3 regions of the Arthrobacter methylotrophus genome follow, and region 3 is predicted to be linked to each of the others. Evidence: riboswitches for the same ligand, from Rfam matches in the RefSeq annotation. Region 3 holds a riboswitch; each other region holds the start of a gene.
The links. Region 3 has a riboswitch for cyclic di-AMP ahead of ABD884_RS20055 (aggregation-promoting factor C-terminal-like domain-containing protein). Riboswitches for the same ligand answer to the same signal wherever they lie in the genome.

Region 1: another riboswitch for cyclic di-AMP. It lies ahead of ABD884_RS18230 (M23 family metallopeptidase); the one in region 3 lies ahead of ABD884_RS20055 (aggregation-promoting factor C-terminal-like domain-containing protein).
Region 2: another riboswitch for cyclic di-AMP. It lies ahead of ABD884_RS24295 (hypothetical protein); the one in region 3 lies ahead of ABD884_RS20055 (aggregation-promoting factor C-terminal-like domain-containing protein).

Annotation. Positions count from the first base shown of each region.
Region 1 covers NZ_BAABED010000001.1:3,520,212-3,530,151, reverse strand. Annotated here, with positions in the region: gene ABD884_RS18265 (helicase-associated domain-containing protein) at 1-878, opposite strand, end outside; gene ABD884_RS18260 (hypothetical protein) at 928-1,143, opposite strand; gene ABD884_RS18255 (cold-shock protein) at 1,388-1,771, shown strand; gene ABD884_RS18250 (DUF3027 domain-containing protein) at 1,778-2,362, shown strand; gene ABD884_RS18245 (MFS transporter) at 2,407-3,768, shown strand; gene serC (phosphoserine transaminase) at 3,789-4,919, opposite strand; gene ABD884_RS18235 (iron-dependent transcriptional repressor DtxR) at 5,234-5,929, shown strand; cyclic di-AMP (ydaO/yuaA leader) riboswitch at 6,056-6,266, shown strand; gene ABD884_RS18230 (M23 family metallopeptidase) at 6,269-7,090, shown strand; cyclic di-AMP (ydaO/yuaA leader) riboswitch at 7,236-7,403, shown strand; gene ABD884_RS18225 (NlpC/P60 family protein) at 7,408-8,172, shown strand; gene ABD884_RS18220 (HNH endonuclease) at 8,476-8,976, shown strand; gene mobA (molybdenum cofactor guanylyltransferase) at 9,014-9,649, shown strand; gene ABD884_RS18210 (DUF6457 domain-containing protein) at 9,681-9,940, shown strand, end outside.
Region 2 covers NZ_BAABED010000001.1:4,712,949-4,722,888, reverse strand. Annotated here, with positions in the region: gene ABD884_RS24305 (TetR family transcriptional regulator) at 63-833, opposite strand; gene ABD884_RS24300 (helix-turn-helix domain-containing protein) at 882-1,283, shown strand; cyclic di-AMP (ydaO/yuaA leader) riboswitch at 1,485-1,635, shown strand; gene ABD884_RS24295 (hypothetical protein) at 1,638-2,609, shown strand; gene ABD884_RS24290 (PucR family transcriptional regulator) at 2,753-3,967, opposite strand; gene ald (alanine dehydrogenase) at 4,186-5,304, shown strand; gene ABD884_RS24280 (hypothetical protein) at 5,402-6,115, opposite strand; gene ABD884_RS24275 (RNA polymerase sigma factor) at 6,112-6,663, opposite strand; gene ABD884_RS24270 (hypothetical protein) at 6,797-7,453, opposite strand; gene ABD884_RS24265 (Gfo/Idh/MocA family protein) at 7,669-8,715, opposite strand; gene ABD884_RS24260 (TetR/AcrR family transcriptional regulator) at 8,764-9,369, opposite strand; gene ABD884_RS24255 (NAD(P)H-dependent oxidoreductase) at 9,495-9,940, shown strand, end outside.
Region 3 covers NZ_BAABED010000001.1:3,896,988-3,906,927, reverse strand. Annotated here, with positions in the region: gene ABD884_RS20075 (HAD-IA family hydrolase) at 1-201, shown strand, start outside; gene ABD884_RS20070 (ArnT family glycosyltransferase) at 208-2,256, opposite strand; gene ABD884_RS20065 (ArnT family glycosyltransferase) at 2,263-4,308, opposite strand; gene ABD884_RS20060 (glycosyltransferase) at 4,305-5,720, opposite strand; gene ABD884_RS20055 (aggregation-promoting factor C-terminal-like domain-containing protein) at 5,860-6,588, opposite strand; cyclic di-AMP (ydaO/yuaA leader) riboswitch at 6,591-6,763, opposite strand; gene ABD884_RS20050 (sensor histidine kinase) at 6,927-8,405, opposite strand; gene ABD884_RS20045 (response regulator transcription factor) at 8,419-9,159, opposite strand; gene ABD884_RS20040 (hypothetical protein) at 9,471-9,940, shown strand, end outside.

The DNA.
Region 1 (9,940 bases), 380 kb from region 3:
GTCTGGCCAAGCTCCGGGACGGGAGGCTTCAACGTGAAGTGGTCCACGATCGCGCCTCCGCGCAGCGACAAGCCGACGCTGTGCGGCAGCTCGACGTGACCGGCGTCGAGGGGGACGAGCAATCCGCGGGCCAACAGCCAATCGACCGGACCGACGTCGCGGCCTTCATGGAGCACGGAAGCCTTGCGCTGCGCCTGCGGTACGGCGCCCATGGCCCAGTTGCCGAACTTGTTCAAAAGAGTACGCGTCCGGACGGGGGCCTCGAACAGGATGTGCTGGAGGTTCTCCGGCGTCGAAGTCCAACGCTGCAGCGCCAGCGCAGCGTCCATGGGAGTGGTGGCAGGAAGGATCGTTGCGCCGCTCTGGTGGAGTTCGGCAACGAGCTGCACCACGCGCTGGGCGAAGGCTGGTTGCAGCCGTACCAACTCGGTGTAGCTGCGGCCTAAGCCGGCCGGGTAGATGCCGATGACATCCTTGAGGCTGCCCACCGGCAAGTAGAAGCGCTGCCGGCCAGGATTGTGCACCGTGGCCGGCGGATCGGCCCGGTGGATGAGCGCCAGGTCCTGGAGCTTGTTCAAGATCGGCTCGAGCGCCGCAAGCGTAGCTCCGTTGATGCATTTCTTCAGTCCGGCCGCAGAGACACTGTGGCCGGTGTCTGCGTTGGTGCAGAGGTGGAGGGTCTCCAGTACCTGCATTTCCGGTTTGTTGAGCTGCTCGAGCGCGCGCTGCACGCTGACCCTGGCGCTTGCCCGCGCCGCGAGTGCCGCGAAGTCCGGAACGACTGGAGAAATGAGGTCCGGCCGCGCAGCAAACAGGGCCCGCAGCGAATCATCGCTGCGCGCTGCCAGTTCCTTGCTGAGCGCACGAATAAGGGACATCAGTTCAACGTTACCGCCAGCCGGACCCACCGTCGGGCTTTCCGGACGCTCATTGGCGGCGTCGTGCCCACACGGAGTCAACCACCAATGCTGCCATCAAGATAAAGGCGAGCGGCAGGCCGTAGAGGGCGGTGAAAGTGATCCAGACCGGTGCCACGCCGTTGGCAAAAGCGATTGCCATGACAGTGCCTACGGCCGCCAGGGACAGGACTGCGACGACGGCGGCAACTATCAAGAGCGGGCGGCGGTAGCCGTGGGGAATCATGGATGTAACGCTAACAGTCCCGGACCTCATTCACCGTTCCAAGCCCGGGTGCAGTCTGCTTGCGGACAAAAGGCGGCGGAACCTGCCCTGCCGGGGTCTCAAAGCGCGAATCCGTGGCTGGGCAGGATAACCTTGAAGTAATAGACCAACACGGACCAGGCAGTTACCCCTGTTCCCGCAGTATCCTGCGGATGCGGTGACGTGCCGGCTGTGTCTCAAAGCAAGAACGAAGAAGGTTGATTACGTGCCCACCGGCAAGGTCAAGTGGTATGACAAGGACAAAGGCTTCGGATTCCTCGCAGCAGAGGACGGCCAGGAAGTGTTTCTGCCCAAATCCGCACTGCCCGAGGGCGTAACGGATCTCAAGGCAGGCACCCGGGTTGAGTTCGGCGTCGCCGACGGTCGCCGAGGCGCCCAGGCGCTGGGCCTGCGCGTGCTGGACAAGTTGCCGTCCATCGCGAAGGCCAAGCGCATGAATGCCCGCGAACTCGCGCCCGTTGTCCAGGACCTTGTGTCCGTTCTGGACAACCTTTCGGGGACGTTGTCGGCCGGTAAGTACCCTGAAGGCGCCAAAGGCAAAGCAATTGCGGCAGCTCTGCGCAAGGTTGCCGACGAGCTGGAAGCCTAAACCCCGATGACATCGGAATCCGCTGAAGCCAGTCCTGAAATGGCCGGAATTGATGCCGCTGCTGTAACGGCTGGAACGGCCGGTCCCGGGGCTGAGCGGAAGCCGGCCACGGCGAAGCGCCGCGCCGGCATTCCAGTGTGGCGCGTCGGCAAGCCGGACGCCTTCCTTGCCGCCGCCGTCGACGTTGCCCGAAATGCGGTAGGGACCATCGCCAAGCCCGGTGAGATCGGACCGCATATTGCGGCGCGCTCCGAAGGCGAACGCGTCGTCACGCACCTGTTCGAATCGCGGCTGGCCGGCTATGGCGGCTGGCAGTGGTACGCCGTCGTGACCCGCAATTCGCGCTCCAAAGTGGTCACGGTCAGCGAGCTGGGGCTCCTGCCGTCCGAGGACTCCATCCTCGCCCCTGAATGGGTGCCGTGGGCAAAGCGCGTCCGTCCGGAGGACGAGGCTACTGCAGCCGAGGAATTGGCGGAGGAGGCTGGCGTCCCCGTTGACGCGGAGGACGACGGCGGCCCCTCCGGTGAGGACGTCACCGCCTCCGGTGACGAACAAGAGAGCGACGAAGCCGACGACATCGAGGCCGACTAACCCTTGGCGGACCCGGCGATCGAATTCCTTGAAGGGGGAAGCTAATGTCCACCTTCAAATCGCTGGGTGTCCTTAACTACCGCATTTGGTTTATCGGTGCGCTGATCTCCAATATCGGCACGTGGATGCAACGCACTGCCCAGGACTGGCTGGTCTTTGCGCACCTGAGCAACCATGATGCCGGTGCCATGGGCGTGACCCTGGCCCTGCAGCTGGGCCCGCAGCTTTTTCTCGCCCCGTGGGCTGGCCTCCTTGCCGACCGTTACAGCCGGCGCAGGCTCCTGGTCATGACGCAATCGGCTATGGCTATCCTGAGTGCTGGCTTGGGACTCCTGGTGCTGAGCGGCGCAGCCCAGTTGTGGCACGTCTACGTGTTCGCGCTCTTGCTTGGCGTTGTCTCGGCACTTGACGCCCCTGTTCGTCAGACGTTCGTGTCGGAGCTGGTCAAGGACGACTACCTCTCCAACGCTGTGGCGCTGAACAGTGCTTCCTTCAACGTTGCCCGCATGATCGGTCCTGCCGTGGCCGGCATCTTGACGGTGGCGGTGGGCCCGGGCTGGGTGTTCATGATCAATACGCTGACCTTTGTGGCAATGCTTGCCGCGATCCGGGCAATTCCTGTCTCCTCATTGCGCGTCCAGCCCCGGGCGGCCGCGGGCAAAGGCCGTATCCGTGAGGGGCTTCGCTATGTCCGCAATCGCCCGGACATTGTGGTTGTCCTCGTCGCGATCTTCATCATGGGCACGTTCGGCCTGAACTTCGTGCTCTTCATTGCGGCCATGGTCGGTACGGAGTTCGGCATGGACGCGGGCGCATTCGGACTGCTCAACTCGGTCATGGCGATCGGTTCCGTCGCCGGAGCGTTGCTGTCCGCCCGGCGCGGGCGCCCCCGGATGCGGCTCATTTTCGCCGCCTCGGGCGGTTTCGGCATTGCGAGCGGTCTGGCTGCCCTGGCGCCGAATTACACCTTGTTTGCCTTGGCCCTGATTCCTTGCGGCCTGTTTGCACTGACCATGATTACGAGCGCCAACGGCTATGTGCAGTCCACCACTGAACCGGTCATGCGCGGGAGGGTCATGGCACTGTACATGGCCATATTCATGGGTGGAACCCCCATTGGGGCTCCCTTCGTTGGCTGGGTGGCCAATGTGGCAGGCCCCCGCTGGGCCGTCGGGGTGGCAGCGGCTGCCGGCGCAAGCACCGCCGTCGTCGGCATCATCTGGATTATCCGCGCACGTCAGCTGCGGCTCCGCTTCGATCGCAGCGCCGGTGGCTTGCGGTTCTTCCGCATCGAATCCCAAGGCTCCCGTGGTGCCGAAGGAGACGGCGCTGTTAAAAGGGCTGACGCCGTTAAAGAAGCTGACGCCGCCCGGGATCCATACCCGGACGACGCCGACCGCTCCTGACCGCTGGAATGCGGCAGACGTTATTTCTTCAGTTCGCCCACGACGAAGTCGATGCTCGCAAGCAACGCCGAGACGTCGTCCGGTTCAATGGCAACGAACGTAGCGACGCGGAGCTGGTTGCGGCCGAGCTTGCGGTACGGTTCCGTGTCCACGATCCCATTGGAACGCAGCACCTTGGCGATGGCCGCGGCGTCGAGCGACTCGTCGAAATCGATCGTGGCGATGACATTGGAGCGATCTTCGGCCTTGGCCACGAATGGGGTGGCGTACTCGGAAGCCTCGGCCCAGTCGTAAATCCGGCTGGCGGAGTCCGCAGTGCGCTTGCTGGCGAAGTCCAAACCGCCGTTGCTGTTGAGCCACTGGATCTGTGCGTCCAGCGTCACCAAGGTGGACAGGGACGGCGTGTTGTAGGTCTGGTTGAGCCTCGAGTTGTCGATGGCCGTCTGCAGATCCAGGAAATCGGGGATCCAGCGGCCGCTCGCTTTGATGCGGGCGGCGCGTTCCAGTGCAGCCGGGGAGAAAAGACCGAGCCACAGGCCGCCGTCGGAGGCGAAGTTCTTTTGCGGCGCGAAGTAGTAGACATCGGCCTCGGCAACATCAACATCCAGGCCGCCGGCCGCGGACGTGGCGTCCACCAGGACCAAGGCGCCGTCGTCGCTGCCCTGAACGCGCTTGACGGGAGCGGCGACGCCGGTTGAGGTTTCATTCTGCGGCCAGGCGTAGACGTCCACGCCTGCTTCTGCCCGGGAAACCGGCCGTGTGCCCGGCTCGGAGGTGATGATGGAGGAAGCCTCCAGGAAAGGAGCCTTGTTGGTGGCCGAGGCGAACTTCGAGCCGAACTCACCAAAAGAAAGGTGTTGGGCCTTCTTCTCCACCAGACCGAAGCTGGCGACGTCCCAGAACGCGGTGGAGCCGCCGACGCCGAGAATCACCTCGTAACCCTCGGGCGCGCGGAAGAACTGGCTGAGTCCCTCGCGGACCGAGCCCACCAGGTTCTTGACTGGTGCCTGGCGGTGGGAGGTGCCGAGGATCGACGTCGATGCTGCGGACAAGGCCTCGATCTGCTCCGGGCGGACCTTGGAGGGGCCGGCACCGAAGCGGCCGTCCTTGGGCAGCAAATCGGCGGGGATAGTGATGCTGTTGTCGCTCACGGGATGCTCCAATGGTGAAGTAGCGGCCTAGATGGGTCGTGGCAGGTGGCATCTCTGCCCCTTCGACTCCCCAATTCTGCCTGACTCCGCAGCCCGGGGCAGAACCGACGGTGTCACAGTCCGCCACGTGGAAAAGTTTTGCCGTGGCGCGCAGGAGTACGCGAACGGGATTATCCGGAGTAATTCCAAATAAGCTAAGCTTGGAGCTGGCGCCCGGCCCGGGACGGCCGGCGGGTCGACCGTCTGTTCGACCGTTGAGGTGGCCCCGATACGGTGGACACACCCAAGATACTGCGCTCGAGGAGCTGAGCTGGATGACGGATCTGATTGATACCACTGAGATGTATCTTCGGACCATTTTGGAGCTTGAAGAAGAGAACATCGTGGCTCTTCGCGCCCGCATCGCCGAGCGCTTGCGGCACTCCGGTCCGACCGTTTCGCAGACGATCGGCCGGATGGAGCGCGACGGCTTGGTGATTGTTTCAAACGACCGGCACCTCGAGTTGACCGAAACCGGACGGAAACGCGCCACCGAGGTGATGCGTAAGCACCGGCTCGCCGAGCGTCTGCTGGCCGATGTCATCGGACTGGACTGGGCCTACGTTCACGACGAAGCGTGCCGCTGGGAGCACGTCATGAGCGAACGGGTGGAACGGCGCCTCTACGAACTTCTGGACCACCCCACGGAATCTCCGTATGGCAATCCCATCCCAGGACTCGAAGCATTGGGCGGAGTAGCGTCCCATGCCTTTACGGATGGCGTGGTCAACCTTCTTGAAGCGATGAACGAATACTCGCCGGAGAACCGAGTCACTGTCAGTCGCCTGGCCGAACCGATTCAGGTTGAGCCGGAGCTGTTGGTGCAGTTCGACGAGGGTGGAATCCGCCCGGGCGCCAGGGTTTCCTTGGAGCGTGTGGGGGAGTACATCTCCGTTCGCGTACCCAATATAGATGGTGCGCTGGAGCTTCCCCCGGAGGTCGCTTCGCACGTGTTTGTGACCGTCGCTTAGCCTTCTTCAGCAGCGCGCCCGGCAAAGATAACGAAATTATTACCGTCGGGGTTAATCCCCTATAGTTGGCTACTGGCGCCGATACCAAAGCGTTACCTGATTCGAAGCCCAGTTCTGCCGGCGGGTCAGGTGGATTAGTCCATTCATCGGCAGAAGCGGGGGAACCATCAGCGGTCGCCGAAAGGCGGCCTTGGGGTGAAGTCCGCAGCGGAAGTGCACAAAGCGCAGGACCCTTTCAGGGACTCCACTGTGCTTCGAGTGCTTCGCGCGGACCGGGTCCATGCACTCTCTGATCCGAATCCGACAGCTAACTTCGCAGGCTTGCCAGAGAGGAAGACTTTGACCACGCAGAACACCAGGGGCCGTAGACGCGCGTCCGGTTCTACTGCCGAGCTGCGGACCGCCGGCGTCGCTGCGCACGAACCACGGCCCCGCGATCCGCATCGCGAATTCCGCCGACGCAAAGGACCCTTGCGGCAAATGGCCGATTTCGCGGCCGCGAGCGGTGCTGGACAGAAGGCAGGCGTCGCCCTGGCCACCACAGGCCTCCTCCTGACCGTCGCAATGCCCGGCACCGGCGCCATGACGGCTGCGTCCGAGTCAAGCCAGTCCACCCCTTCCGCGGGAAACCAGCCCGAGATTCCTGCGGCAGCAAGTGCCACGATCGACTTCAGCCGCGCCGCAGTGTCCACTACGGCAGATCCGGACAGCAAGCTCAAACAACTCTTGAGCGCTCAGTCCGTCGGTAGCATCACCACGTCTTCCTCCAAGGGAACACTCGGGGCGCCGCTGGACACCCTGACCACGGCCTCGCCCTTCGGCTACCGCGTGAACCCGATCACGGGCGGTTTGGGAGAATTCCACCGGGGCCAGGACTTCGTGGCCCAATGCGGCACCCCGGTCCACGCGGCCGCCGCCGGCAAAGTCACCTTCGCTGGCTGGCACCCTTACGGCGGCGGAAACCGCATTGTGGTGGACCACGGCAATGGCCTGGAAACCACGTACAACCACTTGTCCTCGTTCAACGTCCAGGTGGGCCAAATGGTCAGCCGTGGCGATGTGCTCGCCCTGAGCGGCACTACGGGCGCCTCTACCGGCTGCCACCTCCATTTTGAAGTCATGGTCAACGGCAACGTTGTCGACCCCTTGGGCTGGCTGTAGCCAATCCGATGGCCGCCTATCGCATGCTTGTCACGCGCCGTGACCTGAATGTGACATTCAGCCAAAACTCATGTACCGTCTAACACGCATCAACTTTTAGAGAGTTGATGCACTCGGGTGGATTGCCTAGCTCTGCCACTGCCCGAGGTTCCGTTCGCAAAACATCGTCTGGCAGAGGCGGGGGACCCAACTTTTGGCCATCTTCACCGATGGCCTTGGGGTTAAGTCGCGCAGCTTCCGAAGGGGAGTGGCGCGGCCGGATGACTCCCATCCGAATCCGACAGCTTACCTCGCGGGCATAGGGAGAGGCCTCTTACGTGTCTTCACGCTCTACTCTTGCGCGCCACCGTGCCGCGGTCACCAAGACCAACTCGCTTGCCGTTATCGCTAAATCAGTCGGCAGCAACGCCGGTGGCGTAGGCCGTCAGGCAGCAGTTATCGCCGCTGCGTCCGGACTGGTCCTCACTAGCGGTATCGCAGCGAACGCTGCCGAAACCAACGTCCCCCGCGAGTCCACTGGGACCTCCACTTTGGAAGTCCAGTCCATCGCCCAAGCCAGCATTGCGGCCGACTCCTCGGTCGCGATCAAGTACGAGCGTCCGGCTGTTTCGACCGAAGCCGCTCCAGTTGTTGCTGCTCCTGTTGCCGTCCAGGAAGCCGTTGCCGCCCCCGCCGCCACGGCCGGTGCCGCTACGGCCACCGCAACGCTCTCTGTCTCCACCCCCGCTTCACCTGCTACCAAGCTTGCCAGCGGCAGGGGTGCAGCAATTGCCGCTGCAGCCTACGCTCAGCTCGGCGTTGCCCAGGACTGCACCGCCCTGGCGTCGAACTCCCTGGCTGCCGTGGGAATCAACTTCCACGGCTGGCCGGCAGACTACCTTTCCCTGGGCCGCACCGTCAGCGCCGCTGAAGCACAGCCGGGTGACCTTGTTTACTACCAGAACGGTGGCATGGGCATGGCCCACATCGCCGTTTACGTCGGCAACGGCATGGCGGTCCACGGTGGCTGGAACGGTGGCACCACCGCCCTGTACAGCGTCAACGTCGGCTCCGGCCCGGTTTTCATCCGCGTTGGTGGCTAAATAGCTTCTTGAAACATCCCCGCTGGAGTGCTTGCGGGGATGTTTCGTTTTAACCGGCATGCGCTAAATCACTGCCTTGGGAACCTTGGGACCCAATTCCAGACCCGCTCTTCGGACGATTCGGAGGTTCCCGCGACGTGTCCGGGACATGAATTTTGCCCGACACAGTCCCGGAACCCACTCGCGGATTCGTTGATCTGGCCTCCGCGTGTTTACTCTTGTGGTGTCGATCCACAGCCCGTACATGCAGAGGGCAGCCGGCCCTCGCGCCCCTGACGGGTGCGGCCGTGAAGAGGTACGTGCATGCGCACACTCGTTCTGAATGCTGGATATGAACCGCTGGCGGTAGTAACCTTCCGCCGGGCGCTGGTCCTTGTGCTCACCGGAAAAGCGAGCGTAGTGGCTGAAGGCGACGAGCCTGTCGTCGGGCCACAGGAGATTCTCGGACGTCCGTCCGTGATCCTCCTCAATCGCTACATCCGGCCAAGGTACAACACGATCACAGCGGTCACACGCCGCGGCGTCTTGCGCCGCGACGGTCACCGTTGCGCCTATTGCGGGAAAGCAGCTCACACCATTGACCACGTCCACCCCAAATCCAGGGGCGGCGCGGATTCCTGGGAAAACCTGGTGGCGGCGTGCCTACGCTGCAACAACGCCAAGAGTGACCACACACCGGCCGAGATGGGCTGGAAACTGAGGTTCACTCCGGCGGCGCCTACCGGGACTATCTGGCAAATCAAGGAGCTTGAGAAACCTGCGCCCGCATGGGATCCCTTCCTCTTGCCCGAATCGGCGGCCTGAACCGGAATTGAGCCTGCTTCCCGGGTAATCTGGGCGGGTGGACTTTGATGCGGTGATCTTGGCGGGTGGGAAGTCCTCCCGCCTAGGTGGCGTGCCCAAAGCCGAGCTCAAATTTGGCGGCGCCACGCTCCTCCAGCGCGCCCTGGAGGCAGCGCATGGTGCCGGCACCGTCGTCGTCGTCGGGCCGGATCCCGGTACATTGCCGGACGGGACCCTGACCGCCCGCGAGGACCCCCCATTCGCCGGACCGGCGGCCGCGATCGAAGCCGGGCTCGCTGCCCTTGAACAAGACGATGTAACCCGGGCCGGGCACGGTCGATTGCCAAGCGGGACACACGCGCGGTGGGTACTCGTCATGGCCTGCGATATGCCGTTCGCTGGTACCGCGGTTCCAGTCCTGCTCAGCGAGCTTGCCGAGCACCCGGACGCGGAGGGGGCCATATCCGTATCAGCCGATGGCCGAAGACAGCCATTGCTCGGGGTCTACCGGTTCTCCGCTTTGCAACGGGAAGTGCTGGCGGCAGCAGAACAGGGTGGCCTGGCCAATGCCGCAGTCTTCCGGCTGCTTGCTAGGCTTGATCTGCTAGCCGTACCAGTCCCCGCTGGTTCCACCGATGACGTGGATACCTGGGGTGATGCCGCGGCGCTCGGCGTAGACGGCGACCAGCCGTGACAAAAGCTGTACCGGACTGTGGAGGCCGATCGTGAAGAGCCAAGAAGAAACGCTTGAGGAATGGTGCAGGAGCCTGATGCAGGCATTCCAGCTCGAAGACGTCGAGATCGACATCAACGAGATCCTGTCTTTGGCAGGCGTAGCCGCGCATTCAGTCGTCCGTCCGGCAGCTCCTTTGACCACCTTCATTGCCGGTTTCGCCGCCGGACGTGCCGCAGGTTCGGGCCAGGCGACTGAAACCGCGTCGATGGATGCCGCGCTGGGCCTGGCACGCACGCTCGCCAAGGACTA
Region 2 (9,940 bases), 820 kb from region 3:
CACTGAGTTTCATGTCAAGGAACTCAGTTTCAGCAAAATCCGACGCCGGCGTCGAAAAAGAGCTAAGCCAGGGCGTCCCGGACCGCTTGAAGGATCTCTTCCGTGCCCGCTGCCGGATCAAAGACAGCAACCACGACGGCGGGACGGCCACTTTCCGCGGACGACGCTCCGGCTGGCACACTGCTCGCCTCGCCGGCTGAAACCCGGGCAAAAGTATCGGCCAAAGCGCCCAATTCACGCCCGAGCCGGACGGCCAACCCTTGGGCTTCGGCTTCCCGCGCATCACGCTCGCCGCGCTCGACGCCCTCGCATTGTTCCCCACCAGCAGCAATTGCCCGCAGCCATTGGCGCAGGATGCTGTTGTGCACGGCAACCACGGCTGCAGCGAAGGCCACGGCGGTAACCTCCCGGCTCTCCCCCACGGGCAGGGCAGACAAGAGGTGGTTCCGGAAGGCGCGCTGATAGCGATGCGTCATGACGAGTTCGCGGTCTCGAAGAGCAGGTACCTGGTGCAGAAGTTCGTAGCGGGCGAGGGAGGTCTTCCGATTGCCCACATGGTGGCCAAAGACCAAGAGCGCCGCATCCACAACGGGACGAAACGGATCCGCCGTCGTGCGCGAAAGCTGTTCCTGAACCCGCGCCAGTATCCGGTCGTGGTCCGCGAACACAACGTCCTCTTTGGAGCCGAACTTCCGGAAGAACGTACTGCGGCTCATGCCGGTTGCTTCGGCGAGATCATCCACGGATGTCGCCTCGTACCCTTGCCGCGCCAGGAGCTCGATTGCCGTAGCGACGGCTGTGCCCGGATCCGGAACGGCTGGGTAATTGACCATAGGCGTGAATCTAACACGATAGAGGAGGCATACAGCTAGGCTTCTGCCATGGCATTGATAGCTCCCCGCGTGACGCCCGGCTTGGCCCTGGACGACGCCCGGAACCTGGCACGCTCGCTCCAGGACAGCAACGACATCACCGTTTTCGTGGACGGCACCGTTCACCGGCTGCCAGATGAGGCCAGGGACGCCGTGGTCGACCTCCTTGGCCGGCTAGGCCGCGGCGAAGCAGTGACGGTCAGTAGCGTGGAGGAAATGCTCACAACGTCGCGGGCGGCTGAACTTGCGGGGATCTCGCACACCTACCTGCGCAACATGACCGATCGTGGCGAAATCCCTGTCGAATACCGCGGCACGCACCGCCGCATCCGGCTCGCGGACATCATGGCGTGGCTGGAGACACAGAAGAGCAAGAAGCCGGCGGCGGACGGGGAAAGCACCAGCGAGTAGCGAAGGGGTGGTTCTTCGGCGGTAGAGCTCGCTGCCGCTGGAGTCACCCGCCTACCACGTCTGTCGGGGACTCGCGGAGGAGGAATACCGACCATCCGCCCCGTTACCCAAATGTGACTTTACCGTGCGGCTGTTGTAACGTCGAGGGCGCGACCCAATCCCCAGCGGGCCGCTTCCGGGCTGACGCCGAGCTCTGCCGCAACCCGGAATCCGCCAGAACCGCGGCAGAGACGGGGGACCCAGAGTCTCCGGGCCTAGTTCTCCATGGGCCCTTGGGGTGAAGCCGCCACGCGCGGCCGGACGGCCTCGTCCGAACCCGACAGCTAACCTCGAAGGCGTTGAGAGGCAATCACCGTGTCCCCAACCATGGATCAGCCTCGTCGTGCCCAAGTGGCGCGCGAGCGCACCAAACCAAGCGGACGCCGTCGTGCCGAAGGCAGCGCCCCGTTCATTCCGGCGCCAGCATCTGAACCTTCACGTTCGACGGCGGTACCCACCACCCGCGCGGCCGCCCGAGCGGCCGAACGGAAACGAGCGGCTCAAACCAGCGAGACTGCAGCCATAGCGATGATCGCCACCGAGGCCACCGCGGAAGCACACACGGCCTCGCGTCCCAACCATGCTCCGGCGTCCTTCACCGGTTCGTCGTTCAACCAGGAACCGCATATCGTCCTCAAGAAGACTGCAACCGTCCGGACGATGAGCCACCGGATGGTAATGGTGACAGGAGCCCTGGGCATCCTGCTGGCGGCAGCTTCCGTCAGCCAGGCCCTCGAGCTGCCCTTCTTCGGGCACGAATCCCCGGCCCAAGACGTGTCCACGGCAAATACCGAAGCTTCCCCCCTGTCCGGCCCCCCCTCCGCAGCGGCCAGCATCTCCCCCACCGCAACCGCTTCACTTTCGGCAGCCACGCCAACCGCCAAAGCAGGTCAAACCGCGGAGCCGGCGCAACCCCCGCGAGGCACGCCCGCCGTCGCACCTTCCAGCGTTCCGGCACCGTCACTCTCGGTTCAGGTTCCTTCGGTCATCCCGTCAACCCTGCCCCCGATCCTTGCCCCCGCGCCAGCCGTTCCCGCCCCCGCTCAGCCGGCTCCTGCCCCCGGCCCGGTTCCACCGGTCACGGTCACACCGGCCCCAACCCCGACGCCGGAACCGAGCGACCCGTCCTCTCCGTCCCCCTCGCCGAGCGACCCGTCCTCTCCGACGCCGCCAGCTCACTCGAAGCCACCGGGAAAGCGCAGCGCCTCGACGGGTTCACCGCAGCCCGCTCAGTCAGGCCTGGATCTGGGCACAATTTTGGACCCGGCAAGCCAGGCCCTGCAGTGAGGATGGGACCGCACAAAACACCTTCTGTCCAGTGGCACGGACAGTGTTGCGCACGCCCTTGGATGCCAGCGGTTCAACGCCGCCCGGACCGTTGGCACTGCGGCCTCCGGTTGAGGTTGTCGAGGCACTGAGCCGGCGCAACCTCAGATCCGCGGTCGCACAGCCCACCGCCGGGCCTTCAACGCCGCGTGCAATTCAAGCCGAATCACACCGTTCAGAGGATCAGCACCAATGAGCTGCCGCACCCGGGCCAGCCGGTTGTAGATACTGCTTCGATGCAGATGCAGCGTCGCGGCCACCTCCTGCACCGAGCCGTCGCTGTCGTAGAGCAGTTCGAGCACGGGCAAGAGCTCCCCGTTGCGGTCGGCATCCTCGATCGCCTGGAAGTTGGACGAGCTCGAATCGTCCCAACCGCCGGGCGCCTGCAAGCGCTCGAATAGTTGGTAGATTCCTGCCGCGCGGCTGTCCACGAGCTCGCCGAGTCGAGGATCGACGGCGGCCGCCTGGGCCGCGAGCTTCGATTGGCGGTACGCCCGCCCTAGTTGGCGGATAACCGAGAACGGTTCGCTGATGCCCAAAATGACCCGGTCCACCCTCCGGCCGGCGCGCTTGGCGAGCTCCAGCTGATAATGGACCAGGACCTGGGCGTGTTCGGCCCTGCCAGCTGTTTCACGGAACAACAAGACCGCATGCGTCTCAGTGCCGGCACTGAAAAGCACGGAGTCGACGCCGATGGTGGCCTGCAGCGCGGCGGAACGGTGCGTCAAGGTGGCCGCGATGGGATCGGCGACGCCGCCGCTGTTCTCCGCGTCGAGCACGGTCACCAGTTGCCACGGACCCCTGCCTTGGATTTCCTTCCATCCGGCCACTGCTGCCACGGCGTTGGATTCGCCGTGGCATGCGGCCAGGAAGTCTTGCTCCCGCTGACGCCGGAACTCGGACTCCGCAGTGTTTGAATCGAGCAGCAGCCCCGAAAGGAGGTCCAACTCGTCCCGGACGCCCGGCAGCTGGGCGAGGATCGCCGTCGCCGTTTGCTCGTCAAGGTCCTGTTGGACCCAGAGGTATCCCACGCGGAAACCGCGGACCAGCAGCGGGACGCAGACCCGCCCCACCATGCCGAGTTCTTCGTTGGCAGGCACGACGACGGGACGCACCGCGGTGGCGATGCCGTGCGAGAGCTGCCATGCACTGACGTCCAGTGGGACCCTTTTGCTCAGCAGGAAATTCACGCGCACCCTGTCGGCGTGGGACTGGTTGGAACTGTAGGCGAGGAGGACGCCGTCGAGATCTTCCAGGGAGAGGCCGCGGCCCAACTTGAGCGCGACATCCTCGACGATCTTTTCCACGTCCTGTTGCATGGAGGAAAGACTACTTTGCTCGACGAACATCAGGCGACACCTGACGCTTCCAGCATCGACAAATGTCGAGTCTGCCAAGGCGAAAACCTTGAAATCATGCGGAAGTCCGCTAAGACGGCTATCACCTTTCGTGTCGCCTGCCTCACAGCGGATTTATTCTGGAAACACAGTCCCCCGCAGAAAAAGGCCGTTGAAGCCTTTCGAACATGGAGCCCAAAATGATTATCGGTGTCCCCAAAGAGATCAAGAACAACGAATTCCGCGTTGCCATCACCGCCGCGGGGGTTCATGAGTTCCGCACCCACGGACACACCGTGTTGGTCGAGCGGGGCGCAGGCGTGGGCTCCGGCATCACAGACGAGGAATACGCCGTTGCCGGCGCGGAAATCGTAGCCGAAGCCGACGACGTCTGGGCAGGCGCCGACATGGTCATGAAGGTCAAGGAACCCATCAAGGCCGAATACCACCGCTTCCGCAAGGACCTGATCCTCTTCACCTACCTGCACCTCGCGGCGGAACCTGAACTGACCCAGGAACTCATCAACTCCGGCGTCACGGCCATCGCCTACGAAACCGTCCAGGACGGCCGCACCCTTCCCCTCCTGGCACCGATGTCCGAGGTCGCCGGCCGCCTGTCGGTCGTCGTCGGCGCCTCCTCCCTCATGGCTCCGGCGGGTGGCAAGGGCGTCCTGCTGGGCGGCGTTCCGGGTGTCCGCCCCGCCAAAGTCGTTGTCCTCGGCGCCGGCGTCGCCGGAACCAACGCAGCCGCCATGGCCCTAGGCCTCGGCGCCGACGTCACCATCATGGACATCAACATCAACCGCCTGCGCGAACTGGACACCCTCTACCAAGGCCGCCTGAAGACTGTCGCCTCCAACGCGTACGAAATCGAAAAGTCAGTCATCGACGCGGACCTCGTGATCGGCTCCGTCCTGATCCCGGGCGCCAAAGCCCCCAAACTGGTCACCAACGAGCTGGTCTCCCGCATGAAGCCCGGCTCCGTGCTCGTGGACATCGCCGTAGACCAGGGCGGCTGCTTCGAGGACACCCACCCCACCACCCACCAGGAACCCACCTACAAGGTCCACAACACGATCTTCTACTGCGTCGCCAACATGCCCGGCGCCGTTCCGAACACCTCCACCTACGCACTGACCAACGTCACCCTGCGCTACGCCGTGGCCCTGGCCAACCTCGGCGTCAAGGCCGCGTTCGACCGCGACCCCGCCCTCGCAGCCGGCCTCAACATCGCCGCAGGCAAGGTCACACACCGCTCGGTATCCGAAGCACACGGCTTGCCCCTCGTGGCCGACTGGCACAACCTGGTCTCCGCCTAGCTTTTAACAAGCCGGGACTGTCCGATAAACGGTGTGTGGGTGCGGCTTCCTTGGGAAGCCGCACCCCGCCGTCGTGATTTAAGTGGTTACACCGTTACTACGGTTTGACCGGGTTGCCCGGGAGAACCACCGAGGGAACGGGCTGAGGCAATGGGAGCGTGGGCGTGGGGAATGCGGGCGTCGGAATCGTCACCGGTGAAGGCCGGCCCTTCGCTACGTCCTGCAGTCCTTTGTGGGGATCCCCCGTCCGGGAACCGGGTGCTGTGGTCCCGGGAGTCGAATGCGGCGTGGGATGCGTGCTGCTGCCGGGAGTGTCCGGGCTGCTCGGCGCCGGGGTGGGCGATGTGGGAACGCTGGTCTCGCGGCTTGGCGTGGGACCCTGTCCGGAAGGTGTCCCCTGCTGTCGTGGAGCGCTGCCGCCCGATCCGGGCGTGAGCTGCTTGACGACGGCCCCCACTGCCGCGCCCAGATGCTCAATGGTGCCTGGGATGCCGCCGTCGGACGCCGCAGCGGCAGTGGCCCCGGCCGCCAGGGACGCTGCAACGGCAACGGCGGCGAAGGTCATGCGGCCCTTCTGACGACGGCGGGCCGCCAGTTCGTCAACAGGTGCAGGTGCAGCCGCGCGAGGGACAGCCGCGACGCGTGCAGGCACCATCAGGGCTTGCACGGCGGCCGATGGCTGTGGCCGGGCGCCCGCGAGGGCGCGCAGTTCCAGCAGCTCCGGCCGGATCTCGTACGCTTCATCGAGTCCGGCTTCAGCAAGCAGGCGGTCGATGCCCTGTTCGCCGCAGGACGCGGATTTTTCGCTCATGGTGTGCCGTTCCTTAGTAGTGCACGTTCTCTGAGTGCACTCAATGCCCTGCGCTGCAACTGCTTCACGGCTCCTTGGGACTTGCCCATGATGTCCGCTGTTTCTTCTACCGAGAGGTCCGCGACGACCCTCAATGCCAGGACCTCGCGGTGGTCGGTGCTGAGGTCGGCCAGTAACTCGGTCACGCCCAGTCCGTCCCTATGTCCGAATGCCTGGTCCTCAGCCGAAGGCGCACTCCGCACGTCCAGATCGGGTTCATAGGGCGCGGAATCCGGAGTCCGCTCGCGCTTGCGGTAATGATCCACCATCCGGGCATGCGCGATGGAGAAAAGCAGGGACTTCGCCCCCTGGAGGCCTCCGCGGAGGGAATCCAGTTTGGGATAGAGGGCCAGGAACACGTCCTGCGTGACTGCTTCCGGATCGTCTACTCCGCGGGCGCGCAGGTATCCAAGAACCTGTCCGGAAAAGTTGTTGTAGGCAGCCGTGAAGAGCAGGGCTCGATCATCCTCGTCCGCCTGCAAATATTCTTCAGCCAAAGGGTCAAGCACCCGCGACCCCTCCATCCCACGCAGCACGGTCATCTTCCTTGGCCGGGGAAATGACCACTGCCGCCGTCTGTTGCATTGCGGGGCTCCTTGTCATTTCGGCAAGGAACCCCGCCGTTCAAGCGTAGCCGTGGTGTTACGGGCGGACAGAATCAGCCGGCACGTGCACGGGCGTGGTGGGAACCTGCGACGGCACGGCGGGAACGGCCGGTACAGCCGGTACAGCCGGGGTGGACGGCACTGCGGGAACGGCCGGCACGGCGGGGGTTGCCGGCAGCGCGGCGGTTCCATCGGCGTCGGCCTTGGCGGAAGCCGAACCGTCGGCCTTCAGCCCGGCAGCCTTGCCCTCGGCCACCACGGTTGCGCAGTGGGCCTTGACGTTGGTTTCGCCGCCGGCGGCCACAACCAGGGAGGAGTAGCCGGGAACCTTGGCGTCAGCCTTCAGGCCACCGTTGAGGAGGGCGGTGCAGAGGCCGAATGCTTCAGGGGCGGTGGCTTTGGCCGAGGTGGCTGCTGCGGTGGACGTGGACTTTGCATCGTCCGCGGCGTCAGTGGCCTTCGACCGGGCGTCGGCAGCGGCGTCAGTGGCCTTCGACGTGGCGGTCTTGGAGGCGTCTGCAGCGTTCGAGGCGATCGGCGCAGGAGCCCCGACTAGGTCGTGGGCGCTCTTCTGCAGATCGCCGGGAAGCGCTCCGTTGAAGGCTGCGACGCCGGTTCCGCCAACCGCTACAGCTCCGGCGGCAAGGACGCCGGCTGCGATTTTGCTGGTGGCAAGGACAGTGAACAAGGACATGAAACCTCCGACAAACGTTTTGGGACTGCTCCGGCGGCGGCTTTGTCGCTACCGGATGATCAGTGCGGACACGGTCCGCACTCCCTCTACATCGCTGGCGGTCGCGGCGAGGTTACGCCCGATCCAAGAAATTTTCACCCTCCTCTTCGCGCGAACTGGCAGCAGTTGACCTTTCCCACGCGGTTTGGGGGAATCTGCTGCCAGTTCGCGCGGGTCTAGGCGAGGGCTCTGGCCTGCTCGATCAGCTTGAGTACCTCAACTGGCCCGGCCGGATCCACCGGGAGCGGCAAAGCAGAGGTGGCGCCGCCGTCGACGATCTTCTCGGCCAAGATTCGGTAGAACTCCTGGTAGGCGCCGCGCTCCGTGGCAACGGTGGTCCGGACGCCGTCGATTTCCAGGGTGCCGTAGTGCTGTGGATCGTCGACGCCGTAGCCGTCGTCCGTCGGGAGTCCGCCCGCCACGATGAACGGCTCCTGCGGATCGATTCCGTACTTGACGAAGCCGCCCTTGCTGCCCAGGATGCGAAACCGTGGAGCGTGAAGCCGGCTGTTGACGTTCATCGCCACGTGGCTGATCAGGCCGGAAACGTGCTTCAGGACAAGGAAAACGTCGTCATCAGCCTTCTCTTGGGGCCGTCGCGCCAGGATTTCGGCATAAGTAACCTCGGCAGGGCCGAACATCTGCAGGGACAAGTCCAGCAAATGGGTGCCCAGGTCGAAAAGCAGGCCGCCGCCGTCGTCGACCGTGGCGCTTGCCTTCCACGCTTTGCTGATGGCAGGCGCCCACCGCTCCATGGAGGCTTCGCAACGCATGACCTCGCCCAGGGTTCCGGCGTCGAGGAGTTTCTTCACGGTCAGCGCGTCGCCGTCCCAGCGGCGGTTTTGGTAGACCGTGAGCACCCGGCCCAGTCGCCCGGCCAGTTCAACCAGCTCCTGCCCCTGTGCGCTGGTCACGGCGAATGGCTTGTCCACGACGACGTCGAGCCCGGCTTCCAGCGCGGCCTTCGCGAGCGGGTGGTGCGTTGCGGGCGGCGTACCAAGGACCACGAGATCCAGTTGCCCTGCAAGCGCCAGGACGTCGTCCGGGCTGTCCACGATCCTCGTGCCGGGATACCGCTCCTGCGCTTTGGCTTTGCGGCCCGCGTCCGAGGTGGCGATGACGTCAAGGGAATACGCGGGATGGGCGGCGATGAACGGAGCATGAAAGACGCTGCCCGAAAGGCCGTAGCCGACGACGGCGGTGCGGATGGCTGTGTGGGTCATGCCGCTACGCTACCGGGCCAAGGTAGCCGGGCGAAGGTCGTGTCAGCGTTACCGCAACAATCGGGTGACAAGCTCGCGCCAGGAGGCCGCCAAGCGTTCCGGCGTGATGCCGTGCTCCCGGAGGGAATGGAGCATGCGCTCGGGATCCAGGGTGGCGCCGAGTGAATGGGCCAGTAGCCACGGATCTCGGCTGAGGCCGGCTTCCCGTAACAGCATCTCGAGGTGCCGGTGCCACAAGACCACTGGCGGGGCGTCGTGCCGGTTTTGCGGGGAATGCTCTGCCGCGGCGCGGGCCAGCTCGCCGTACTCTTCGACGTATTTGATGCGGGCCTCGCCGAAGGCAATGAGCCGCTCAAGTGGAGGCGCTCCCGGGCCGAGGGGTGGCGGACCGAAGATGAATTGGTGCTGGAAGTCCGCCTCGGCGTCGCTCAGGAGGGTCATCATGAGTCCCGCCCTGCTGCCAAAGCGACGGAAGACCGTCCCCTTCCCGACGTCGGCACGGCAAGCGAGCATGTCCATGGTGACGGCGTCCACACCGTGCTCTGCCACCAGTTCCCTGGCAGCTTGGAGGAGCCGTTCGCGGTTGCGCGCGGCGTCGCTACGCTCCGGCGGTGCCCCCGAGGGCAACTCGGGCCGGATGGGGATGAGGCTCACAAGAAACATTCTAGCCGTGGGAATATTAACCGGACCGTAGTCCGTTTAGAACCTACGAAGGCAGAAAATGCCTCAGAAACCGAGCGCCTGCGGCACCGTCCGCGGCCAGACCCCAAGGAGTTCCTATGTCCAAGAACACCGTTCTCGCCCTTGTCGGCAGCCTCCGCGCCGATTCCCACAACCGCAAGCTCGCCGAAGCCATCCAGCTCAACGCCCCGGAAAACGTGGACGTCCAGATCCACGGTTCCCTCGGCAACATCCCGTTCTACAACGAAGACATCGACGTCGAAGGCCAGGTTCCCGCTGAAGCCGCGGCTTTGCGTGCAGCCGCATCCGAAGCTGACACCCTCCTGTTTGTCACGCCCGAACACAACGGCACCCTGACCGCTTCCCTCAAGAACGCCATCGACTGGCTGTCCCGCCCCTACGGCGCCGGCGCCCTCGCGGGCAAGCCGACCGCCGTCGTCGGAACCGCGTTTGGCCAGTTCGGTGGAGTCTGGGCACAAGACGAAGCCCGCAAGGCCGCAGGCATCGCCGGCGCCAAGGTCCTTGAAGACGTCAAGCTCGCCGT
Region 3 (9,940 bases):
GAGCCTGCCGACGTGGTCGTCTTCGAAGATGCCCCGGCGGGCATCGCTGCCGCCCGTGCGGCGGGCATGCGGACCGTGGTGGTGGGCGACGCCGGCGGCGAGGCGGCGGAAGGGCTCTGGCAGATCGCGGATTACTCAGCTGTCACTGCCATGGCCGGTCTGGACGCTTCGGGCCGCCGGGTGGTCGAGCTCCGGTTCTAGCCGCCCTTAGCCCGCCAGCGCGTACACACTGGTCCCGCCGATGGTCTGTGCTTGGAAGTTCGCAGCCACCCATTGCGCGATCTGGGCCGGATCGTTCGATCCGCTGTTGGCTTGCATGGTCCCGCTGGCAATGAAGTAGTGGATCTTGCCTTGCGCCACGAGCTGTTCAAACTGCTGGAGCGTGGGGGCAGGGTCCGTGCCGTTGAAGCCGCCCACCGCCATGACCGGCAGCTCGGTGGCCAGCTGGTAACCGGCCGCATTGTTGGAGCCAACGACGGCGGCCGCCCAAGTGTAGTTCGCAGCTCCGGTTTTCAGCGCGGAAACCAATTCCGACGACGGCGTGCTGGCGCCGAGCAAGCCGCCCATGCCGCCTTGCCGAGCGCCACCAAAGCCGCCTTGGGTCCCCGGCTGCTGGAGGGGTCGAGGCGGCGTGTTTTGCCCGAAGCCGCCTGCGCCGAAGCCGCCTGCGCCGAAGCCACCGAATCCGGTGGCGGGACCGGCGCTGACGATTGCGCCACTGTGCGGTACGGATGCCGTTGAAATGGAGTACGCCAGAGGGCCGGCGAGCGAGGCCGCGAGGGCGAGCACCGCCGTCGTGCGTTGGAGGAGAGGCGAGGCGAAGCGTCCCGCGAGCAGTCCGGCTGCGGCGGCGAAACCACCAAACAACACCAGCCACCGCAACCACGGCACGAAGGTCGGGGTGCTGCCCAGGAGGCCGAACGCCATCAATCCGGCAGCGGTCACGGCTGCGGCAAGCAGAACCGCAGCCACGAGCTGCGCGCGGTGCTGCCACAAAAGCGCCCCGCCCAAACCGGCGAGTCCGGCGATCCCCGGAGCCAGCGCTACCGCGTAGTAGGGGTGGATGATGCCCGCCATGAAGCTGAAAACCAGTCCGGTGACCAGCACCCACGAACCCCACACGATCACCGAGGCGCGGACGCCGTCAGTGCGGGGGGCGCGCCGACCCAGCCACAGCAGCCCTCCCGCGAGGAGCAGCACGGACGGCAGCAACCAGGCAATCTGGCCTCCGAACTCGCTGTTGAACATCCGGAGCAGCCCGGGAACTCCCCAGCCGTTGCCCCCGCCAACACTTCCGGTCTCGTCGCCGCTGAGCCTGCCCAAGCCGTTATAGCCGAGCGTCAGTTCCAGGATCGAGTTGTTCTGTGAACCGCCAATGTATGGCCGCATATTCGCGGGAATGAGTTCGACGACGGCGAGCCACCATCCTGCCGAGACCACCATGGCTGCTCCTGCGCCGAGCAGCCGAAGCAGGCGACGGCCTACTCCACCTTGGGCGGCAACCACGTACGCCACGGCAAAACCGGGAACCACCAGGAGCACCTGGAGTTGTTTGGTGAGGAAGCCAAAGCCCAGGAACACCCCGGCCAACAGGATCCAGCGGAGCTTGTTCTCCTGGATGGAACGGAGCGTGGCGTAGCCGGCGGCCGTCATGAGCAGCACCAGCAGGGCGTCCGGATTGTTGAAACGGAACATGAGGGTTGCCACCGGGGTGATGGCCATGACGACGGCGGCCAGCAGCCCCGCCCGGTGCGCGAGCCGCGGATCGTCCAGAGCAGGGGCCGCCGCGCGCCGGACCGCCACGTACAGCAGCCACACGGTGGCGACACCCATGAGTGCCTCGGGTACCAGGATGCTCCAGGAGCTTAGCCCGAAGATCCGCACTGAGAGGCCCATGATCCATAGCGACGCCGGCGGCTTGTCCACCGTGATGGAGTTGGCGGCGTCGGATGATCCGAAGAACCAGGCTGCCCAATTCTGCGAACCGGCCTGGGCTGCCGCGGAATAGAACGGGTTGGCCCAGCCGGAGGCGCCAAGGTTCCAGAGGTACAGGACCGCCGTCGCGAGGAGCACGATAGCGAGCTCCAGACGGTGTCGCAGGACATGCGGGCCCCGGTTCCGGCGTTCGCCCCTTGTTCCGGGGCTGCCCGGTTCGCGGGGAGCGGGCCCTTCCGGGAGCGCCGGCTCAAGCAATCGCGATGGCTGAGCGGGCTGCCCTGGCTTGGAACCGGTGTCTGTGGAAGAGGAAGTGGTCATCGGAATCTACTTTGTCAGCTTGTAGACGGTGGAGTTGCCCACCGTCTGGGCTTGGAAGTTGGCTTGCACCCAAGCGGCTACCTCGGAGTTTCCGCCTTGGCCGCCGAATCCGCCGCCGCCCAGGCCGCCACCGGCGATGTAGTAGCCGATTTGTCCCTTGGCCACCATGTCTTGAAATTGTGCCAGTGTCGGGTAAGGATCGCCGCCATTCCAGCCGCCGAGCGCAATCACGTTGGTGTTCGTGGCGAGCTCAAGGCTGGCTGCCTGTGTGGCCCCGGAGACGATCGCGGACCACTTCGTGGTGGTGGACGTCAGCAGCGCGGTCAACCCGGCGTCGGCCGTTCCCTCGGAACCGGGGCCGCCTGCAGCCTGCCCCGCGGATTGGCCCATGGTGCCGCCGCCAAAGCCCCTGGTGCGGTTTCCGAAGCCGCCCGTGGCGGAACCGGAGGGTCCCGACGTCGGGATGGAACCGGAGTGCGCGGTCGCCGCCGTCGCGAGCGTCCACGCCGCAGTACCGAGTCCGCCGGCCAGAAGGGAAACGACGACGACGGCCGCGGCAGCCGCGTTCCGGAACCGGCCGGCCGTGTTCTGAGCGACAAAGCGCAGCGAGTCGACGCGAAGCAGGATTGCCGCGGCCGCTACCACGCCTAGGACGACGATCGCGATGCGCAACCATGGAAGCCATGAGGCGTCACGGCCCAAGAGAACCGCGGACCACGCTGAACTACCGAGGATTACCACGGACAAGACAATCCTGGCTGGCCAATACCCGCGGCCACGCCACAGCTCAACGCTGCCAATGCCCACCAAGGCGGCGATGGCCGGTGCGAGCGCTACCGCGTAGTACGGGTGGACGATGCCGCTCATGAAGCTGAGGATTCCCGCGGTCACCAGGAACCAGCCACCCCACAGGAGGAGCGAGGCCCGGGTACGCGATGCACGCGCTTCCCGGCGGGTGAACCACAGGCCGGCGGCCAGCAGGATCAGCGCGGCAGGCAGGAGCCAGGAGATTTCGGCGCCGAAGCTCGTGCCAAACATGCGGGTGATCCCGGCAGTTCCGCCGAAGCCGGCGTTGCCGCCACCACCGCCACCGAAGGCGCCCCCGGGTGCTCCAGCGCCACCGCCGCCAGGGCCGCCTTCGCCCGAGCCGGTGATGCGGGACAGCCCGTTGTAGCCGAAAGTGAGCTCAAGGAAGCTGTTGGTTTGCGATCCCGCCATGTAAGGCCGTGCAGAAGCCGGAGTGAGCTGGAAGAGGGCGATGTAGCTGCCGGCTACCACTGCGATACCGGCCAAGGCGCCGAGCAGGTGCAGCAGCCTGCGCCGCAACGGGGTGGGGGCGGCCCAGAGGTACGCGAGTCCCAAGCCCGGAACAATCAGGAATCCCTGCAGCATCTTGCTCAGGAACGCCAGGCCCACCACTGCGCCTGCCGCGGCGAGCCACTTCCAGCCCGCGCGTTCGATGGCACGGGTGGTGAAGTACGCCGCGAGCACCAAGCACAGGGTCAGCATGGCGTCGGGATTGTTGAACCGGAACATGAGCGCCGCCACCGGAGTCAGTGCCAAGGCGCCGCCGGCCAGCAAGCCCGCGCCCGGCCCGGACACGCGCTTGACCGTCAAATAGAGGAGCCCGACGGCGGCCACTCCCATGAGCGCCTCGGGAACCAGCATGCTCAGGGGCGAGAAGCCGAAAATCCGGCCCGCCAGCGCAGGGATCCACAGGGCGGCCGGCGGCTTGTCCACGGTGATGGCATTCCCGGCGTCGAGCGAACCGAACAGCAAAGCCGTCCAGCTCTTGGTGCCGGCCTGGATGGCGGCGGCGTAGAAGGAGTTTCCGTAGCCCGTGGCCGCGAGATTCCAGAGATAGAGGAACGCGGTGGCTATGAGGAGCCCCGCGGCGGACGGCCGTACCCAACGAGGTTGCCCGCCAAAAGCGTATCGGGTCCAGCGCGGAGTGCCGCCGGGAGCTGATGGTCCTATCGAGTGGCGGCCGTGTGCCTCGTCGGCAGTTTCGACGGCGGTTCCCGTGCTTGCGGGAGTAATCGTGGAGGTCATGATGCTGCCGTTTCTGTGTGCGCGGTGGCTTGTGTGGTGGGTGCCGGCTGCTCTGGCGCTGTTGGCTGCTCTGGCGCTGTTGGCCGGGCTGGCTGCCGGAAGACCCAGAGCCGGAACAGGAGGAAGCGGACTGCGGTGGCGGCGAGGTTCGCTGCGACTACTGTGAGGAGCTCGCCCCAACGGTCCGGCGTCGTCGTACTGTGCACTAACGCGAGCGCTCCTGAAGTGAGGGCAAGGCCGATGCCGAAGACGATCAATCCCTCGAAATGGTGGCGTGCGGGGTTGCCGCCCTGGATGCCGAAAGTGAAGCGCCGGTTAGCGCCCGTGTTGGCAATGGCCGTGACGAGCAAGGCAAGGAAGTTGGCGAGCTGCGGATCCATAAAGCCACGGCACAACAGGAAGATCAGTACATAGGCGAGGGTCGATACAGCACCAATGGCGGCGAAACGCACCAATTGCCCGAAGAGGCTGCTGCGCGGATTCTGCTCCGCCGTACGCGACGACGCCGGGAGTGGCCCGCGCGCAAGCGCCGCACGCAGTTCCGGGATGGGAATACGTCCGGAGAGCAGGTCCCGGGTGAGCCGGACCATGCCGCGTATGTCGGCCAAAGCGGTGCGCACCACGTCCACGCTGGAGTGGGGATCGTCGATCCAGTCGACGGGAACCTCATGGACACGGAGACCGCAGCGTTCGGCAAGGACCAGGAGCTCGGTGTCGAAGAACCACGAGTTGTCCAAGGTGTGCGGGAGGATCTGTTGTGCCACATCGGCCCGGATCGCTTTGAAGCCGCATTGGGCATCGCTGAAGCGGGCTCCCATGAACGAGTGCAGCATCAGGTTGTAGCTGCGCGAGATGAATTCGCGCTTGGGCCCGCGGACAACCCGGGAGTTGCGCGTCAGCCTGGTGCCGATGGCAAGGTCTGAATGGCCGGAGATCAGCGGCGCCAAGAGGGGTGCCAGTGCGGCGAGGTCCGTGGACAGATCCACGTCCATGTAGGCCAGGACCGGCGACGGCGAGGCGAGCCACACCTTGCGCAAGGCGTTGCCGCGTCCCTTCTCCTCAAGATGGACCACCGCTAGTTCCGGAAGTTCCCTGGCCACGCGCTCGGCGATTTTCAAGGTGCTGTCCGTGCTGGCGTTGTCCGCCACGGTGATGCGGAAGCCGTGCGGGAAGGACTCGCGCAAGTGGTCGTGGAGCCTGCGCAGGCACTCTTCGAGGTCGTGCTCCTCATTGAAGACCGGGATGGTGACATCGAGGACGGGGATGGTGGTGTGGGTGTCCACAGGGGCGCGTCGCACAGCGCCTTCTTGGAGGGGGAAACGGTGAGCAGGGGTGCTCGGTTGGTGGGGAAGGCGCGGCGGCACCACCGCGGGGTCCTTCAAGGTTCCTGTGGTGGATTCGATGAGCGTCATGTATCCAGAGTGCCGCGGCGGAATATGAAGGCTTTAGGCGGAACCTGTGACGTGGCTGTGGATATGTGCCTGGTCAAAGGCGCAGAGGTCCGCCCCTTGGTGGGACGGACCTCGCGCGCATCGATGCCTGTTTGCCGGTCTAGTACCAGTTGTGGGCCAAGTGGAAGGCCCAAGCCGCAGACGGTGATCCGTAGCGTTCCTTGATGTAGTTCAGGCCCCAACGGATCTGGGTTTGGTAGTTGCTCTGCCAGTCGGCGCCTTCGGAAGCCATCTTTTCGCCCGGAAGCGACTGCACAATGCCGTACGCGCCGCTGGAAGCGTTGGTGGCAGTGGTCCGCCAATCGGATTCCTTGTTCCACAGGGTGGTCAAGGCGGACATTTCGCCCGGGCCCCAACCGTAGGAGGAAAGCACGCTCGCGGCGTAGGCCTGGGCGCCGGCGGGGTCATCGACGGCCACAGGAGCGGCCGGTGCTGCCGGTGCTGCCGGGGCGGGCGCTGGAGCGGCGGGCGCGGGTGCTTGGGGTGCTCCGGTGCTCGGAGCGGGGGAAGGTGCCTGGCTCGGGGCGGCGCTCGGCTTGGAGCTAGCGTTCGCCGACGGCGTGGCTGCCGCCGACGCGGTGGCTGAGGGCTGTACCGTGCGTGATTCGGAAGCCCGGCTCATGTCCTGGGCATCGAGGGCTTGACCGGCGGCTTGGGTGGCCGCACCTGCGCCAATGAACACGGCAACAACGCCGGCAACAACGGCCATCCGCTGGCCGGTGCCGAGGTTTGCCGCGACTCGCCGCAAAGTGGTACGTGACTTGTTTTTTCCGGCAGGTTCGCCGCGGTGGCGCGCAACAGGGCGCGACTGATTCTTGGAACCAGACATGATGATTGCCTCTCAACGCCTGCGGAGTTAGCTGTCGGATTCGGATGAGGTCATCCGGCCGTGGCCACTGAGAATCGTGGCGGTACGGCTTCACCCCTAGGGCCGGCTCAACATGAGCGCTTGCCCGGAGACCTGGGTCCCCCGTCTCTGCCTGGACTGTTGGCACCGGGGAGGGGCAGAGCTCGGCGCCTACCCGGCGGTGGCAGGAACGATCCCGCGCACCCATCGACGGTACAGGAGGATTCCGCTTAAGTCACATTTGGGTAACGGAGATCACGACGCCGGTGAGTCGACTTGCGCCCGCCACCATCCGTCGTCGAACGCTTCTTTGTGCACTTTCAGGCCAGGGCGGTCCTGACCGCTGGAAGGCGCACGGCAAATTCCGTCCGGCCCGGCCGCGAGGTCACTTCAACGGTACCGCCGTGGGCTTGGACGATGGATTCCACAATCGACAAGCCGAGCCCTGACGTGCCCTCGGAACCGGAGCGGGCCGCATCGGCACGGGCAAAGCGCGAGAAGATCCTGCCCTGGAATTCGCGCGGGATGCCTGGTCCGTTATCGGTCACGGTAACCACGGCACTGCCATCGGCGGAGCGCATGACCCCCGTGACAACGGTGGTTCCCGCCTCCGTGTGTTTGCGGGCGTTGGAGAGCAGATTGGCCAGGACCTGGTGGAGTTGCGTGGTATCGCCGCGGACGGTGAGGGGCTCGTCCGGTAACTTGAGCTGCCAGACGTGCTCGGGAGCCATGACCTTCTCATCGCTGACGGTCTCCACCACCAACTGCGTGAGGTCCACATCGGTGAACACCGGGGCCTTGCCTTCATCAAGCCGGGCCAGCAGAAGGAGGTCCTCCACGAGGGTGGTCATGCGTTCGGACTGGCTTTGAACCCGGGCCAGCGACTTGCGGCCGTCTTCGGTGAACGTTTCGGTCATGCGCAAGAGTTCGGTGTAGCCGCGGATGGCGGTCAGCGGAGTGCGCAGCTCGTGCGAGGCGTCGGCCACGAACTGGCGCACCTTGGTTTCGCTCTGCTGCCGGGCCTCGAGCGCGTTGGAGACGTTGTCCAACATGAGGTTCAAAGCGTGGCCGACGCTGCCCACCTCGGTTCCTGGGTGAGCCGCCGACGCCGGAACGCGCACCGCGAGCGCCACCTCGCCGGCGTCGAGCGGAAGCTTGGACACCTTCGTGGCGACGTCGGAAAGCTGCTCCAGGGGACGCATGGTGCGGCGGATCAGAACAGTTCCCGCGAGCCCGATCAACACCAAGCCTCCCAAGGAAACCAGGACCATGGTCCAGACAAGCAAGGCCTCGGTGTTCTCCTTCGATGCGAGGGGCAGCCCGGTGATGACCTCATCGCCGTAGGGGGTTGCGCTCGCCACCACCCTGTAGCCACCGTTGGAAAGGTTCAGATCAACCGCGCGCCCGTTGGGGGGGAGCGCCAACAGAGCGGCGGCGTCGTTGGCGGTCAAAGACGTACGGGTGGCGTCGGAGGACAAGAATCCGGCATCGCTGCTCACTTGCCCGCCGGCAATGCGTGCGTTCAGCGTGCCGATGCTTTGGCCGCGGGCATCCAAAGGATCCGGCCGCCCATTCGGATCTCCAGCGGGCGGGCGGCCATGGGAGGCCTGCACGAGTTGCTGGTCAAGCTGCTTGGTGAGGAACAGGTCCATGGAGGCGTAACTGACCACGCCCACGGCTCCACAAATGGCGACGAGGAGCGCCATCGAGACCAGGATCAGGCGCGTGCGCAAATGCCAGGTTGAAGGGTTGAACCACTGATGATCGGATTGGCGGGGGATACCCGAGAGTGCGGACATACGGCGCTCCGGGCTATTCGGCAGGCTTGATGACGTAACCGGCCCCGCGCACTGTGTGGATCATGGGCGGGTGGTTGGCCTCGATCTTCTTGCGCAGGTAAGAGATGTAGAGCTCAACGATGTTGGCTTGGCCGCCAAAGTCGTAGTCCCAGACGCGGTCCAGGATCTGGGCTTTGCTGACCACGCGCTTGGGATTTTCCATGAGGTAGCGCAAGAGCTCGAACTGGGTTGCCGTGAGCGGGATGTCTTCGCCCCCTCGGGTGACCTCGCGGGTATCTACATTGAGGGTCAGGTCGCCCACCACCAGTTCGGCCGTGTCCATCGCGGCCACACCCGAGCGCTGGACCAGTCGGTGCAGGCGCAACAGGACTTCCTCCATGCTGAACGGCTTGGTGACATAATCGTCCCCGCCGGCGGCTAGTCCAAGGATGCGGTCCTGGACGTCGTCCTTCGCGGTAAGGAAGAGCGCGGGAACCTCAGGCGCAAAGGCGCGGATCCTGCCCAACAGTTCAACGCCGTCGAATCCGGGAAGCATCACATCGAGCACCAGGACATCCGGCCGGAAGTCCTTGGCGAGCTTGACCGCAGCGGGACCGTCGCACGCCACGGCCACCGACCAGCCTGCCATGCGCAGGCCCATGCTCATGAGTTCGGCGAGGCTGGGTTCGTCGTCCACCACCAAGGCGCGGATGGGGGAACCGTCCGGGTGGCTAAGCTGCGGGAGGTTGTTGGTCATGGAGTGCGAGGATGCCATGAGATAACTCTCCAATCTGCCGTTTTGCCAGTGCTGAGCCGATGCTGTGAGCACCCTGTGAGTCCCAGCCTAGCGAGCTGTCCAGAGGCACGGTACGTCCAACGCGCTGTGATGGCGTTCTTGCGGGGCCATACGGGGCGGGCCCGGCTGGGGCGGGGCCGGCTGGGTTGCGGCCGGGCCTCCGACACAACGCTGCTGCAGGTCACAGGCAAGCCTGCAGTTCGACACAGCCAACGCACAGCAAAACGGCCGACGCTGTTGGGGACAGCAACAACCACGACCAAACAATCTCGACTTCGATGGAGAACACCATGGATCAGCAAAACAACCCCTCCGTACCTGGCTCCGAGCCGGAGAATGGGCACCCGCAACCGGTGATTCGCCCCCTTGATGATTCTGGGCAGCCTGCCGCGGGGTGGGGTGCGCCGGGTGCGCCGCAGCCGCCGGTGAACCAGCAGCCTGCCGCGGGGTGGGGTGCGCCGCAGCAACACAACCCCGGGCAACCCCGGCCTTCGTTCTTCAAGAGTTGGAGCCTGAAGAAGGGGCTCATCGTTGGCGGCGTCGCGGTCGTGGTCGCTGCGGCGGCAGGAGCCGGTGCATATGCCGCAGGAAACGGGACCGCGGCAGCTGATAGCACCAACACGCAGGGGCCGGGCGCCGGGCAGAACGGCCAGGGCGGATTCGGTGGCCCAGGCGGGACGAACGCAGGTCCGGGCGGCCTCGGGGTGGGCATGGGCGGCCTGAACGCTGCAGTCCACTCGGAATATGTGGTCCTCCAGAA